One region of the Streptomyces sp. NPDC048361 genome, then DNA from elsewhere that is predicted to be linked to it. Evidence: riboswitches for the same ligand, from Rfam matches in the RefSeq annotation. Region 1 holds a riboswitch; each other region holds the start of a gene.
What was found. A riboswitch is a leader RNA that binds a small molecule or an ion and turns the genes downstream of it on or off. The one in region 1 is predicted to bind cobalamin.
Positions count from the first base shown of each region.

Region 1 (4,927 bases):
TGCTCGCCGAGCAGCTGGAACCCGCCGCAGATGCCGAGCACCGGGCGGCCGTCGGCGGCCCTTCTGGCCAGCTCTGCCGCGAGGCCGCGCTCGCGCAGCCACTCCAGGGCGCGGACGGTGCCGCGGGTGCCGGGCACCACCACGAGGTCGGCGTCGGTGAGCTCCTCGGGCCGGTCCACGAACCGCACGACGACGCCGGGTTCGGCGGCGAGTGCGTCCACATCGGTGAAGTTGGACATCAGCGGCACCGCGCACACCGCGACCCGCAGCACGTCCTCGCCCACGGGCGGTGCCACCACCGACTCGCGTACGGTTCCGCGCATCGAGACACGCAGGCCGTCCTCCTCGTCGATGCCGAGGCCGTGGGCGTAGGGCAGGATCCCGTAGGTGTGCCGTCCGGTGAGGCCGCGCAGCATCTCGATGCCGGGCTCCAGGAGCGTCACATCGCCGCGGAACTTGTTGACGACGTACCCCGCGACCAGCGCCTGGTCCTCGGGGCTCAGCAGCGCCGTGGTGCCGAAGAACGAGGCGAAGACCCCGCCCCGGTCGATGTCGCCGACCACGACGACGGGCAGCCGGGCGGCCCGCGCGATGCCCATGTTGACGATGTCGGTGCGCCGCAGATTGATCTCCGCCGGGCTGCCCGCCCCCTCGCAGATCACGGCGTCATACGTTGTCCGGAGCTCCGCGAGGCAGTCCAGCACGGGGCCGAGGAGCGCCTCTCGGCGCCCTCCGCCCAGTGCCTTCCCGGCGGACGGCCCGCCGGACGTGCCGAAGAACCCGCGGGCGCTCAACTCGCCCACCGGCCTGCCCATCAGGACGACCTGGCTGGAGCGGTCGCTGCCGGGTTTGAGCAGCACCGGGTTCATCAGGGCGGTCGGCTCCACCCGGGCCGCCTGCGCCTGCATCGCCTGCGCCCGGCCGATCTCCGCGCCCTCGCGCGTCACGAACGAGTTCAGCGACATGTTCTGCCCCTTGAAGGGGGCCACCTTGACGCCCCGGCGCACCAGCCAGCGGCAGATCCCGGCCGTGACGACGCTCTTGCCGGCGTCCGATGTGGTGCCCGCGATCAGCAGCCCGCCACCCATGTACGTCCCCTCCTCACAGCGGCTCGCGCGACCACGGCGCCGGCCAGCGTCAGCCAGCCCACCGTGCGTGAGAGCCGTACCGCCCGTTCGATGTCCGCGACTTCGACGGCGCGGCCCGCCGTGTTCAGGACCGGCCGGTGCTCGACCCGTCCCGCGTAGGAGAGCGTGCCGCCGAGCCGCACGCCGAGCGCCCCCGCGAACGCGGCTTCCACCGGGCCCGCGTTGGGGCTCGGGTGCCGGCCCGCGTCGGTGCGCCAGGCCCGTACCGCGCCCCTGGAGTCGGGCCCCGCGAGCGCGGCGAGGGCGGCGGTGAGGCGGGCGCCCGGCCAGCCCATCACGTCGTCCAGGCGTGCCGAGGCCCAGCCGTACCGGCGGTACTTGGCCGACTTGTGCCCGACCATCGCATCGAGGGTGTTGACCGCGCGGAAGCCCACGAGGCCCGGCACGCCCGCGAGCGCGCCCCACACCAGGGCGCCGACGACCGCGTCGGAGGTGTTCTCGGCGACGGACTCGACCACGGCGCGCGCGACGCCGTCGGCGTCCAGGGAGTGCGGGTCGCGTCCGCACAGGTGCGGCAGGCGCTCCCGCGCCGCGTCCACATCGCCCGCGGCGAGTGCGGCCCCGATGGCCCGCGCCTCGCGGCCGAGCGAGGTGCCGCCCACCACGCTCCAGGTGGCGGCCGCGGTCAGCGCGGCGGCCGCGACGGAACGGTCGCGTACGGCACGGGAGAGCAGGGCCGCGGCGCCCGCGGCGCCGCCCGCGCACACGGCGGTGTGCAGGGCGCCCCAGCCGCGGTGGTCGCGCCACAGGGCGCGTTCGACGGCGCCGGCCGCCCGGCCGAACGCGGCGACGGGATGGCCGCGGCGCGGGTCGCCGAGCAGGAGGTCGCCGATGAGTCCGGCGGTCGCGCCGTAGACGAAGGTGCGGTCGGCTCGCATGCTCAGCGCGCCAGGGCGGAGCGGCACGGGCCGGAAGGTCTCAACGGGCAGGCGCGCATGGCGGTATGTCCTCACTCAGGGTGTCCGCGCCCTGGTTCGACGTGACCGGCGGTGAGAGTTCCTGGCTCGCGGGGATCGCTCCCCGGTGACAGTGGCGGGACCGCGCCGGATTCGCACCGGCTTCCTCTTCTGCCGCCGTAGCTGGCCGGTGCAGTCCACCACGCCCCGAGAACAGCCGTCAACTTGCCGTTGACCTGCGGCGCGAGAGAGTGCCCGGCACCACAGCGAACCGCCCCGCGGCGCGGGCCACGGGGCGGTTCGGGTGGGGCGTGCGGGTCGGGCGACCGATGCCCGCGGGTCAGGTGACTGATGTCCGCGGGTCAGGTGGCTGTCACCCGCGGATCAGGCGTCTGACGACGCCCGCGGGTCAGGCGACGATCAGGTAGATCCCGTACGCCACGGCCGCCGCGCAGAGCGCGAAGCAGGCGTACGCCCCGGTGCGGGCCATCGCCACGTTGCCCGCGGTGCCGGAGGCCGCGGCCTCCCGCTTGGTGAGGCCGACGATGCCGAGGGTGAACAGGCCCACCAGGCCGACGGTCACCGCGAGGCTGACGCCGAAGACGGAGCCAAGAGCTGCCCAGTCGATGTGCATGAGGATTCCTTAGCTGGCCGGAGCGACCGAGTCAGACCGCCGCCGGAGTGGGCGGGTCGGCGGGGGCCGGGGCCTGGATCGTGGCCCTGAGGTCGGTCGACGCGAGCGCCAGACCGGTGGGCGGCGGGCTGACCGCGGCGATGGCGGTGGTGATGACACCGGCGGGCTCGGCCACGGGGGCGTCGTCGGCGGTGACGTTGTGGGCGTCGACCGGCTGGCGGCGCGACAGCTTCCAGATGATGCCCGAGCCGGCGATCAGGAGGAGCGCGACGGCGGCGATGCCCCAGGGGCCCTGCTGGGTGAGGAACTCCGCGCCCGCGCCGACGAGTCCGGCGGCCGGCAGCGTCAGGATCCAGGCGACGGCCATGCGGGTCGCGGTGGACCAGCGGACCACTCCGCCCTTGCGGCCGATGCCGGCGCCCATGACCGAGCCCGAGCAGACCTGGGTGGTGGAGAGCGAGAAGCCGATGTGCGAGGAGGCGAGGATGACGGTCGCCGCGCCGGTCTGGGCGGCGAAGCCCTGCGGCGGACGCAACTCGGTGAGGCCCTTGCCCATGGTGCGGATGATGCGCCAGCCGCCGAGGTAGGTGCCCATCGCGATGGCCAGACCGGCCGAGACGATGACCCACAGCGGGGGGTTCGCGCCGGGGTGCAGCACCCCGGCGGTGACCAGGGCGAGGGTGATGATGCCCATCGTCTTCTGGGCGTCGTTGGTGCCGTGGGCGAGCGAGACCAGGCCGGCCGATGCGATCTGCCCGGCGCGGTACCCCTTGGCGGTGGCCTTGTCGGCGGTGTTCCGGTTGAGCCGGTACGTGAGCCTGGTGGCCAGCATCGCGGCGATGCCCGCGACGATCGGGGCGGCCACGGCCGGGAGCAGCACCTTGGTGACGACGGTGGAGCCGTGGACCGAGGACCAGCCGGCCGACATGACCGCGGCGCCGATGAGGCCGCCGAACAGGGCGTGGGAGGAGCTGGAGGGCAGCCCGAGCAGCCAGGTCAGGAGATTCCAGAGGATGGCACCGACCAGGGCAGCGAAGATGACCTCGGTGCGGATTCCCTTTTCGTCGATGATCCCGCCGGAGATCGTCTTGGCGACCTCCACCGACAGGAACGCGCCGACCAGGTTGAGCGCGGCGGACATGGCGACCGCCGTCTTGGGCTTCAGGGCGCCGGTCGAGATGGTGGTGGCCATCGCGTTGGCGGTGTCGTGGAAACCGTTCGTGAAATCGAACACTAGAGCTGTCACGATCACAATCGCGAGCAGCAGCGTGATGTGTTCCATTTACCCAGGCAATCGTTCGACGTCAGTGGCGGGACGAACGTAAGTAACCTGAATGAACGGAAGATGAACTGGGGCGGGCGCACTGGTGACCGTGGCCGGTTCCCGCGCCGCCCCGGTCCGCCGGGGGCCGTTCAGCGCCCGGCCGCGAACCGTTTCAACTGCGCAAAAGTCCCATTGAAGAGATTCTGGTCACCCGGCAGGGCTCCGCCGCCATTGGCGTGCTGCCACACCGTCCAGTACGACCAGCCCGCGGGCAGCGCGCCGGGCGCGACGGCGTACCGGGCGAGCCACAGGGGGTGGTCGGCGGCGAAGGCTGTGCTGTGGCCGGTGCACCGGTTCCACCACGCCGTGGTCGTGTAGATCACCGGACGGCGGCCGGTGCGCAGCCGCACCTCGTCGCTGAACCCGGCGACCCAGTCGGTCATCTCGGCGGGGCTCAGCCCGTAGCAGGTGTCGCCGCTGCCGCCCCTGGCGTCCTTGCCGTACGGGTTGTGCTCCAGGTCGACCGCGGGCGGCAGGGTCCAGCCGTCACCCCGCCAGCCGCCCCCGTTGGCCGCGAAGAACGCCGCCTGCGCCCGGCCCGAGGACTGGTCGGGCACCGCGAAGTGATAGGCGCCCCGGATCAGGCCCACCCGCCGGGCGCCGTCGTACTGCTGCCCGAAGAACGGGTTGCGGTAGGTCGTCGACTCGGTTGCCTTCACGTACACGAAGGTCGCCCCACGGCTCTTCGCGGCGGCCCAGTCGACGCTCCGCTGGTGCGAGGAGACGTCATGGCCGGCGGGCTTGTCCTGCGCCGACGCACCGTGCGGCGCCGCGAGCGCGGTGAGGGCCGTACAGCCCAGCGCGAGGGCCGCCAGGCGCAGTGCGAGCGCGGCCCGCGCGCGGCTGAGGCGGGCGAGCGGACCCTGGTCCCGAACCATGGATTTCCCCCGAATTGCGGTGTACGGACCCAAACGTGCAGAGGCTA
Region 1 covers NZ_JBEZKW010000027.1:66,091-71,017, reverse strand. The annotation lists gene AB0D31_RS17665 (cobyric acid synthase) at 1-1,088, opposite strand, end outside; gene AB0D31_RS17660 (cobalamin biosynthesis protein) at 1,070-2,026, opposite strand; cobalamin riboswitch at 2,121-2,262, opposite strand; gene AB0D31_RS17655 (hypothetical protein) at 2,454-2,678, opposite strand; gene AB0D31_RS17650 (inorganic phosphate transporter) at 2,710-3,960, opposite strand; gene AB0D31_RS17645 (lysozyme) at 4,092-4,880, opposite strand.

Region 2 (4,927 bases), on a different contig from region 1:
GGCGATCTGCCCGCCGGAGCGGTGGCTGATGGCCGTATGTGTGAGGGCGCTGGTGATGCGCACGGTCAAGCTTGCCCGCAGGCAGCCCGTCTCGGCCGGCAGGGCCGTGCGGGGACGTATGAGCCGGTGGTGCGGCATGAACGCGGCCCGCAGCAGGTCCGGTTGGGCGACGCCGGCCCCCGGCCCGTCAGCGTGTGGCCTCGCCGTGGACGCGTTCATCCCCGGGGCGGGGCGAACTCCGGCTGGTCCAGGATGCGGAGCCAGCTGCCGTCCGGCTGGCGGCGGACCACCTGGGCCCGGGCACCCGTGCCGTCCTTCGGCGGGGTCGAGGTCAGGGCGATGTCGCCGTTGATCAGGGTCGGCAGGGGCTGCTCCGGCTCGAAGTGGGGGCGGTTGGCGAGCACCTTCGCCCATAGCTCGCGGATGGCCTCGCGGCCCACCGTCCGGCTGCCCGGCGGGTAGGCCATGACCGCGTCCTCCGCGTACAGGGCGGCGACCCCGGCCGCGTCCCCGGCGTTGGAGCGCTCGACGAACAGGCGGGTGATGTCCTCGGGCCGCATGGCCTTCTCGTACTTCTCGTACTCCGGCACGGGTTCCTCCTGATGCTCGCGTAGCGGTAGCGGTAGCGGTAGCAGTAGCGGTAGCCGTCGAGTTCGTCCCGACGTCGTCCAGCCTGGTCCCGTCCTCGTCAGAAGTCCAACAGATGGGTCGGATCGGAACTAGAATCTGTAGTCATGGATCTCAGGCAGCTCGAATACTTCGTCGCGGTCGCCGAGGAGCAGAACTTCACGCGGGCGGCCGAGCGGGTGCACATCAGCCAGTCCGGGGTCAGCGCCCAGATCCGGCAGTTGGAGCGCGAGCTCGGGGCCCAGCTCTTCGACAGGTCGGCGCGCACCGCCACCCTCACCGACGCGGGGCGGGCCGCGCTCGGCCACGCCCGCGCCGCGCTCTCGGCCGCCGCGGCGGTCGGGCAGTCGGTGGGCGAGGTCACCGGCCTCGTCCGGGGTCGGCTGAGCATCGGCATGGTCATCGGCTGCACCATCACCCCGCTGTTCGACGCCCTCGCCGCGTTCCACCGGGCCCACCCCGGCGTGGAGGTCTCGCTGCTTGAGGACAGCTCCGACCGGCTGATCGACTGGGTCCGCACCGGCACCCTCGACCTCGCCCTCATCGGGACACCGAGCGCCACCCACGACGGCCTCGACGCGCTGACGATCATCGAGGAGGGCCTTGTCGCGGCGGTCCCGGACGGCCACCCGTTGGCGAAGCGGCGCCGCGTCGCCCTGCGCGACCTCGCCGCGTACCCGATCGTGTGCATGCCGCAGGGCACGGGGCTGCGCTCGGTCTTCGACCGGGCCTGCGCCGCGCGCGCCGTCACCCCCGTGATCGCCTTCCAGGCGAGCGCCGCCGACGCGATCGCCGACCTCGCCGACCGCGGACTCGGCGTCGCCGTGCTCAGCGCGTCGATGGCGGCGCGCTACAGCGGCCGGCTCACCGCCCGCCCCATCGAGGACATCGACGCGCCGGCCTTCCTGTCGCTCGTCTGGAGACCCAACGCCGGCCCCGCGGTACGGGAGTTGCTCGCGTACGGACGGCGGGCGTTCGGCTCGACCACCTCCCCCGCGTCCGCAAAGGGAGGGGGCGCGCCTTCCTGAGGCCTCCCCCGGCCCCGGGCACCCCGTTACGGAAGCCTCACGCCCCCGAAGCCGCCCACTTCTGCTCCACCTTCCCCAGCCGCCAGTACGCCAGCGCCGCCGCCCACACCACCACGAACAGGCCGACGATGACGAAGCCCACGTTGTCCAGGTCGAGGTCGGCGATCCAGCCGCTGACCGGGTCGGTGAGGTCGAACTTCTCGTGCATGACCCCGACCAGTTCGATGGTGCCGATGAAGAAGGCGACGGCGATCGACAGGCCGGTGATGGTGAGGTTGTAGTAGACCTTGCGCACGGGGTTGGAGAACGCCCACTGATAGGCGAAGTTCATGAAGGTGCCGTCCAGGGTGTCGAACAGGCTCATCCCGGCGGCGAACAGCAGCGGCAGGCACAGGATCGCGTACCAGGGCAGCCCCGCAGCCGCGCCCGTGCCGGCCATCACCATCAGGGTGACCTCGGTGGCGGTGTCGAAGCCCAGGCCGAAGAGGAAGCCGAGCGGGAACATCTGCCCCGGCCGCGAGATCGACTTGGTGAACCGGCCGAGGAGGCGGTTCATGAACCCCCGCGAGTCCAGGTGGGCTTCGAGCTCCTTCTCGTCGTACGCACCCGAGCGCATCGCGCGGAACACCTTCAAGATGCCGAACAGGGCGACCAGGTTGAGCGCGGCGATCAGATAGAGGAACGAGCCGGACGCGGTGGTTCCGACGACGCCGAGCACCTGGTGGGTGCTGGAGCCCTCGTTCATGAGGGTGCCCGCGAGCTGGGCGCCACCCGCCACGAGCGCCGCCATGACGACGACGACGCTGGAGTGGCCGAGCGCGAACCAGAAACCGACGGAGACCGGCCGCTTGCCGTCGGCCATCAGCTTGCGGGTCGTGTTGTCGATGGCGGCGATGTGGTCGGCGTCGAAGGCGTGCCGCATGCCGAGGGTGTACGCGGTGATGCCGAGGCCTATGCCGTACGTCTTGGTGCCGACCGCGTAGTGGGCGGGGGCCACCAGAAGGAACAGGATGCCGAAGGCGACGACGTGCAGGGCGGCTATGACCGCGAGCAGGACGCCGGTACGGACGGTGTCCTCGCGGCGCCAGCGGAAGATCGGCGAGGCGGCGCCCGCCTCGGAAGGCGTGCGGGTGGACAGGGTCATGCGGTCACGCTCCAGCACCTCGTGGATCACTTCGTGAGATGCCGCGGCCGGTCTCCTGGCTGACGGGTGGGTGCGGCCGCCCTGCCTTCCCAGCCAGGTGGATCCTGGCCAGTGGCGTCGCGGGGACGGCTGCTCCCCCGGAAAATCCTTACGGGGGAACCCGATCACAGTGGCGAGGGCCGCTCCGGTTTCGCACCGGTCTTCCCGAACACCACGGCCAGCTCACCCTAGACGCTGCGCAGTTGCCCGCACAGCTGCACAGCTGTGCAGGTATCGAAGATCACACGGAGTGCTCCGGCCGGCGCCTGCGAGGATGCGGGTATGCATCTCGTCCCCGCCGACCGCGCCGGCCACCGCACCATCGACGGCCACCGGGTCTGCGACGCCATCGCCGCGATCGGCGACCCCGAGCGCGTACGGGCCTGGGCCGAGCGGTTCTCGCTGCTCGCCGACGCCAACCGGCTCGCGCTGCTGCTCGCCCTGCACCGGACGGGCCCGCTCGCCGTCTCCGACCTCGCGGTGGCGACGGGCATGCGCGATCCGGCCGTCTCGCAGGCCCTGCGGTTGCTGCGGGCCGCCGGGGCGGTCGCCGGGGAGAAGGAGGGACGCGTGGTGCGCTACCGGTTGGTGGACGAGGTGGTCGCGCGCCTCCTCGACCAGTACGCGGTGACGACGGCGGGGTGAGCCCGGGCGCGGCCCGGACCCCGGCCACGCCTCGCTGGCATGACCGGAGCCGGGCGACCGCACGGCCGACGGCCGTCACAGCTCACCGGCCGTTACAGCTCACCAACCGGGACAACTCAACTACCGGCCGGCCCAACAGCTGAACAGCCGTCACGGATCAGCGGCCGTCGCAGGGTCTACGGCCGTCGTAAGCCACCGTCCGTCGTGGGTCAACGGCCGTCGAGGGTCAACGGCCGTCGTAGATCAGCGCACGCACCATCCGGCAGGTCGTCTCCGACGGCTGGTGGACGCCGATGAGCGCGGCCACTGTGCGTATGGTGCGGTCGGGTGCCTGCTCGGGTCGGTACACTCCCGTGTCGAGCAGGGCGATGGCCAGGCGCATGGCCTTCAGACGCCGGTTGTGCGACTCGTACCACACACGCGGACGCCCGGCGGGCAGCGGCACCTTGCGAAGGGGCTGGAGGGACAGCTGTTTCGGGGCGTGCGAGGTCAGTGCGGCAGCGGTCATGGGCATCCTCCTGGGCAGTCGGGAACCCTCACTTACTGCTTCGATTTTACCGGGGCCCACTGACAATCGCCCCTGGTCGGCCGGGCTTTGAGGGTGCGGCACGAGTACGCTTGCGGGCATGGAGATCTGGATCAACCCGGCCTGTTCGAAGTGCCGCAGCGCGGTGAGTCTGCTGGACGCGGAGGGCGCCGACTACACGGTGCGCCGCTACCTCGAAGACGTCCCCTCCCCCGACGAGATCCGGGCCGTCCTCGACCGGCTCGGTCTCGAACCGTGGGACATTACGCGCACCCAGGAGGCCGACGCCAAGGAGCTCGGCCTGAAGGACTGGCCGCGCGACGCGGACGCCCGCGAGCGCTGGGTGACGGCGCTCGCCGAGCACCCCAAGCTGATTCAGCGCCCGATCATCACGGCCGACGACGGCACGGCCGTGGTGGGCCGCACCGACGACGCCGTACGGGACGCCCTGAAGCGCACATAGCCTTCCGCCCGGCAGCTCGTCCCGCCCGGAAGCTCGTCGTCAGACCCGGCCGAGCTGGGCCTCCGCGTCGGCGAGCAGCTCGGTGATCCGCGCGCCGAACCGGGCGTCGCACGGGTGCGGAACGCCGGTGCGGGCCGCCTCCAGGAGTGCGTCGATCGCGGCGCCGAACGCGTCGAGCGCGCCGCCCCAGTCCGGCATGACCTCGGCGCCGGCCTCGCCGAGCAGCGCCACCTCGACGCCCGCGGCGGCCGGCGGCGCGGTGAAGCTGAGGTCGGCGGTACTGGAGGCGCCCGAGGCGTGGCGCAGGATCAGGTGCGCGGTGTCGCCGGGGCCGCCCGCCGCCGTCAGGGCGGTCACCTCGCCGAACACGCCGGTCAGCACGGCGAGCGCGTGCGGCCCGACGTCCCAGAGCGCGCCCTTCTCACCCCGCCAGGGCGACGCGGCGTACGGGCTCT
Region 2 covers NZ_JBEZKW010000062.1:30,647-35,573, forward strand. The annotation lists gene AB0D31_RS28375 (nuclear transport factor 2 family protein) at 216-590, opposite strand; gene AB0D31_RS28380 (LysR family transcriptional regulator) at 735-1,655, shown strand; gene AB0D31_RS28385 (HoxN/HupN/NixA family nickel/cobalt transporter) at 1,693-2,799, opposite strand; cobalamin riboswitch at 2,827-3,044, opposite strand; gene AB0D31_RS28390 (metalloregulator ArsR/SmtB family transcription factor) at 3,121-3,483, shown strand; gene AB0D31_RS28395 (hypothetical protein) at 3,710-3,991, opposite strand; gene AB0D31_RS28400 (arsenate reductase family protein) at 4,110-4,472, shown strand; gene AB0D31_RS28405 (Gfo/Idh/MocA family oxidoreductase) at 4,512-4,927, opposite strand, start outside.
Region 2: it holds a riboswitch for cobalamin, as region 1 does, so the genes downstream of both, AB0D31_RS28385 (HoxN/HupN/NixA family nickel/cobalt transporter) here and AB0D31_RS17660 (cobalamin biosynthesis protein) in region 1, are expected to answer to the same signal.

Region 3 (4,927 bases), on a different contig from region 1:
GGGGTGCGGGCGACCAAGGAGGGGTGGCTGTGACGTTCTGACGGAGCGTCGCCGAAGAACCCGACGCGTCCGGAATCCGGACGGGGGTTCCCTTGGCCGGGACTGTCCCCTAGATTTCCTGCGCATTACCAAGTGATCCAACGCACAGGTGATCGTGAGGGGACGGAGCCACCCAATGCCGGAATCGACGGAAGTGAAGAGACCGGTGATCACGCCCGTGCGCGTGGTCATCGCTCTCTGCCTGATCGCGCCCCTGGTGGCGATGGTGTGGGTGGGCTCGTACGCCAAGGCCGACCCGAAGCTCGGCGGTATCCCGTTCTTCTACTGGTACCAGATGCTCTGGGTGCTCATCTCGACCGCGCTCACCATGATCGCGTACAAGCTGTGGCAGCACGACCAGCGTTCGCGCGCGTCCGCCACCGCCGCGGTCTCCTTCGACAAGAAGGGGGGTGAGTCCCGGTGAAGGACGGCGTGAACGGCGTCGCACTCGGCGTCTTCATCTTCTTCTTCGTGGCCGTCACCGTGATCGGCTTCATGGCCGCCCGCTGGCGCAAGGCCGAGACCGCGGCGAGCCTCGATGAATGGGGCCTGGGCGGCCGGTCGTTCGGCACCTGGGTCACCTGGTTCCTGCTCGGCGGCGATCTCTACACGGCCTATACGTTCGTGGCCGTCCCCGCCGCGATCTACGCGGCCGGCGCGGCGGGCTTCTTCGCGGTCCCGTACACGATCCTCGTCTACCCGCTGATCTTCACCTTCCTGCCGCGCCTGTGGTCGGTCTCGCACAAGCACGGCTACGTGACCACCTCGGACTTCGTGCGCGGTCGGTTCGGCTCCAAGGGCCTCTCGCTCGCGGTCGCCATCACCGGCATCCTCGCCACGATGCCGTACATCGCGCTTCAACTGGTCGGCATCCAGGCCGTGCTGGACGTGATGGGCGTGGGCGGCGAGTCCGGCAACTGGTTCGTCAAGGACCTGCCGCTGCTCATCGCCTTCGCGGTGCTGGCGGCGTACACGTACTCCTCGGGGCTCCGCGCGCCCGCGCTGATCGCGTTCGTGAAGGACGGCCTGATCTACCTCGTGATCGCCGTCGCGATCATCTACATCCCGATCAAGCTGGGCGGCTTCGACGCCATCTTCAGCGCGGCGGAGCACAAGTTCGCGACGCCGAACCCGAAGACCGGGCAGCCGACCGGGGCGCTCGTGCCCGGCCACGCCGGCCAGTGGACCTACGCCACGCTCGCGCTCGGCTCGGCGCTCGCGCTCTTCATGTATCCGCATTCGATCACGGCGACGCTCTCCTCGCGCAGCCGCAACGTCATCCGCCGCAACACCACGATCCTGCCGCTGTACTCCCTGATGCTGGGCCTGCTGGCCCTGCTCGGCTTCATGGCGATCGCGGCCGGCGTCAAGGTCACGAACGGGCAGCTCGCCATCCCGCAGCTCTTCGAGGACATGTTCCCCGACTGGTTCGCGGGCGTCGCCTTCGCGGCGATCGGCATCGGCGCGCTGGTCCCGGCGGCGATCATGTCGATCGCGGCCGCGAACCTCTTCACCCGCAACATCTACAAGGACTTCATCAAGCCGGACGCGACGCCGTCGCAGGAGGCCAAGGTCTCCAAGCTGGTCTCGCTCGTGGTGAAGGTCGGCGCGCTGGTCTTCGTCCTGACCATGGACAAGACCGTCGCCATCAACTTCCAGCTGCTGGGCGGGATCTGGATCCTGCAGACCTTCCCGGCGCTGGTCGGCGGTCTGTTCACGCGCTGGTTCCACCGCTGGGCGCTGCTCGCCGGCTGGGCGGTCGGCATGGTGTACGGCACGCTCGCCGCGTACGGGGTGGGCTCGCCCACGCAGAAGCACTTCGGCGGCTCCTCCAAGGAGATCCCGGGCATCGGCGAGATCGGCTACATCGGCCTCACCGCGTTCGTCCTGAACGTGGTGGTCACCGTGGTCCTGACCTTCGTCCTGCGCGCAGTGAAGGCCCCCGACGGCGTCGACGAGACCTCGCCGGCGGACTACACGGCGGACGCGGGCGACCCCGGTGTCGCCACGGAACTGCCGCCGGCGACGGCGGGGGCGGCGCACTGAGGTTCGCTGTCGGCACGGGGAAGGGCCGCCGCACCCTGGGAGGGTGCGGCGGTCCTTTCGTATGCACCGATCAGCGCGTCCAGTCCTTGAGCTGCTCGGTCTGGAGGGTGATGTTGACGGGATCGGGGAGCGTGATGTCCGTGCCGTACGGCACGATGTGGACGCTCTCGTACCGGTGGCCGTTGGGCTGGCTGTAGACGGAAACCTCGCACTTGGCCCGGTCGATGAGCAGGTATACGGGGATGCCGGTTTCCGCGTAGGCGCGTGGCTTCTCGACATGGTCTCGCCGGTGCGTGTCGGAGTCCCACGAGGTCACCTCGACCACCATGAGGATCGGCTCGGGCTCCACCCAGTCGCCCTGCCCGACGAAAGCGTCCGGATGAGCGAGCACCGCATCGGGGATGGCGCGACCAGTCCGGTATTTCTCCGCCTTGATCCCCTGCCCGGGGTGCAGGAAGAGGTCGTCCGGCCGAGCCTGCATGCAGATTTTGAGCAGCCACTGAACGATCCGGTTGTGGTCCCCGTCCGGCATGGCCTTGCTCCTGATGACCCCGTAGATGAATTCGAGCCGCGTCCCCTCCCGCTCACGGGCCGCTATGCGTGCGACGGCCTCGAAATCCTCCGTCAACATGTGGGGCCGGTCTGTAGTCGAGGTCATCGCGGCTCGCCTCCTTCAAGGGCTCTGTCCCGACGATAGCGGAGCCCTATGACAGGCGGGCGTGGACCGACCGGCGACACAACATGTGGGGGGTGCCGTCAACAGTGCCCCCCACATGTATGCTCGTGCTCGCTGTCGCCGCAGGGGAATCCGGTGCGAATCCGGAACTGTCCCGCAACGGTATGACCCGTACGGATACGTACGGGCCGAGTCCGACAACCTGCCGATGGTGCGCCCGGTTCGACCGATCCGGGTGCCAGACGTCCGGGCCTCGCGGTTGGGCCGGTGGACGACGCGCCGAGGGCTGCCCCGAGGCGCGCCGACGCCTCCCCCGAAGGCCCCGTGCCGAGCGAGGGAGTGCCCCACGTGACCATCGCCCCAGCGGATCCCGCTTCAGCGATCACCGATGAGCTCGCGGATGCCCCCGGGACCGCGCTGCTGCGGACCTTGACCGAGTTCACCGCCGACCTCCCGGACACCGACCCGGGCCGGGTCGCCGCCGCCGCGCTGCGGGGCCGCAACGCCCGTTCCGACGCAGCCGAGCTGCGCGAGCTGGCCACCGAGGCGGCCGCGGGGCTCATCTCCGAGGACCCGGCGTACTCCCGCCTCGCCGCCCGCCTGCTCACGGTCACCATCGCCGAAGAGGCCGCGAGCCAGGGCGCGGTGTCGTTCTCCGCGTCCGTGGCCGTCGGCCACCGCGAGGGCCTGATCGCCGACCGCACCGCCGACTTCGTGCTCGCCCACACGGACCGCCTCGACGCCCTCGTGGACACCGCGCTCGCCGACGGCGCCGACGACCGCTTCGGCTACTTCGGCCTGCGCACCCTGTTCTCCCGCTATCTGCTGCGCCACCCGATCACCCGCAAGGTCGTCGAGACCCCCCAGCACTTCATGCTGCGGGTGGCCTCCGGTCTCGCCGAGGACGGCAGCGTACGGGCCCTGGACGAAGTGGCGTCCCTGTACGGCCTGATGAGCCGCCTGGACTATCTGCCGTCCTCCCCCACGCTCTTCAACTCCGGCACCCGCCACCCCCAGATGTCGTCCTGCTACCTGCTCGACTCACCGCTCGACGAGCTGGACTCCATCTACGACCGCTACCACCAGGTGGCGCGCCTCTCCAAACACGCCGGCGGCATCGGGCTCTCGTACTCCCGGATCCGCGGCCGCGGTTCGCTGATCCGGGGCACCAACGGCCACTCCAACGGCATCGTGCCGTTCCTCAAGACGCTGGACGCCTCCGTCGCCGCGGTCAACCAGGGCGGGCGGCGCAAGGGCGCGGCCGCGGTGTACCTGGAGACCTGGCACTGCGACATCGAGGAGTTCCTTGAGCTGCGCGACAACACCGGTGAGGACCAGCGCCGTACGCACAACCTGAACCTCGCGCACTGGATCCCCGACGAGTTCATGCGCCGCGTCGACGCCGACGGCACGTGGTCGCTGTTCTCGCCGGCCGACGTACCCGAGCTCGTCGACCTGTGGGGCGATGAGTTCGACGCCGCCTACCGCAAGGCCGAGGCCGCGGGGCTCGCCCGCAAGACCATGCCGGCCCGTGACCTGTACGGCCGCATGATGCGCACCCTCGCGCAGACCGGCAACGGCTGGATGACGTTCAAGGATGCCTCCAACCGCACCGCTAACCAGACGGCGGAGCCCGGCCACACGGTCCACTCCTCCAACCTGTGCACCGAGATCCTTGAGGTCACCGACGACGGCGAGACGGCCGTGTGCAACCTCGGCTCGGTCAACCTGGGCGCGTTCGTCGACCCCCGGGTCGGCGGCGACGGCATCGACTGGGAGCGGCTCGACGAGACCGTCCGCACCGCGGTCACCTTCCTCGACCGGGTCGTCGACATCAACTTCTACCCGACCGAGCAGGCCGGCCGCTCCAACGCCCGGTGGCGTCCGGTGGGCCTGGGGGCGATGGGGCTCCAGGACGTCTTCTTCAAGCTGCGGCTGCCCTTCGACTCCCCCGAGGCGAAGGCCCTGTCGACGAAGCTGTCCGAGCGGATCATGCTGACCGCGTACGAGGCCTCCGCCGCCCTCGCCGAGCGGTCGGGTCCGCTGCCCGCCTGGGACAAGACCCGTACCGCGCGCGGTGTGCTCCACCCCGACCACTACGACGTCGAGCTGAACTGGCCGGAGCGCTGGGCCGCCCTGCGCGAGCGCATCGCGAAGGTCGGCATG
Region 3 covers NZ_JBEZKW010000005.1:86,698-91,624, forward strand. The annotation lists gene AB0D31_RS04580 (helix-turn-helix transcriptional regulator) at 1-33, shown strand, start outside; gene AB0D31_RS04585 (DUF3311 domain-containing protein) at 176-463, shown strand; gene mctP (monocarboxylate uptake permease MctP) at 460-2,085, shown strand; gene AB0D31_RS04595 (Uma2 family endonuclease) at 2,156-2,743, opposite strand; cobalamin riboswitch at 2,842-2,986, shown strand; gene AB0D31_RS04600 (ribonucleoside-diphosphate reductase subunit alpha) at 3,110-4,927, shown strand, end outside.
Region 3: it holds a riboswitch for cobalamin, as region 1 does, so the genes downstream of both, AB0D31_RS04600 (ribonucleoside-diphosphate reductase subunit alpha) here and AB0D31_RS17660 (cobalamin biosynthesis protein) in region 1, are expected to answer to the same signal.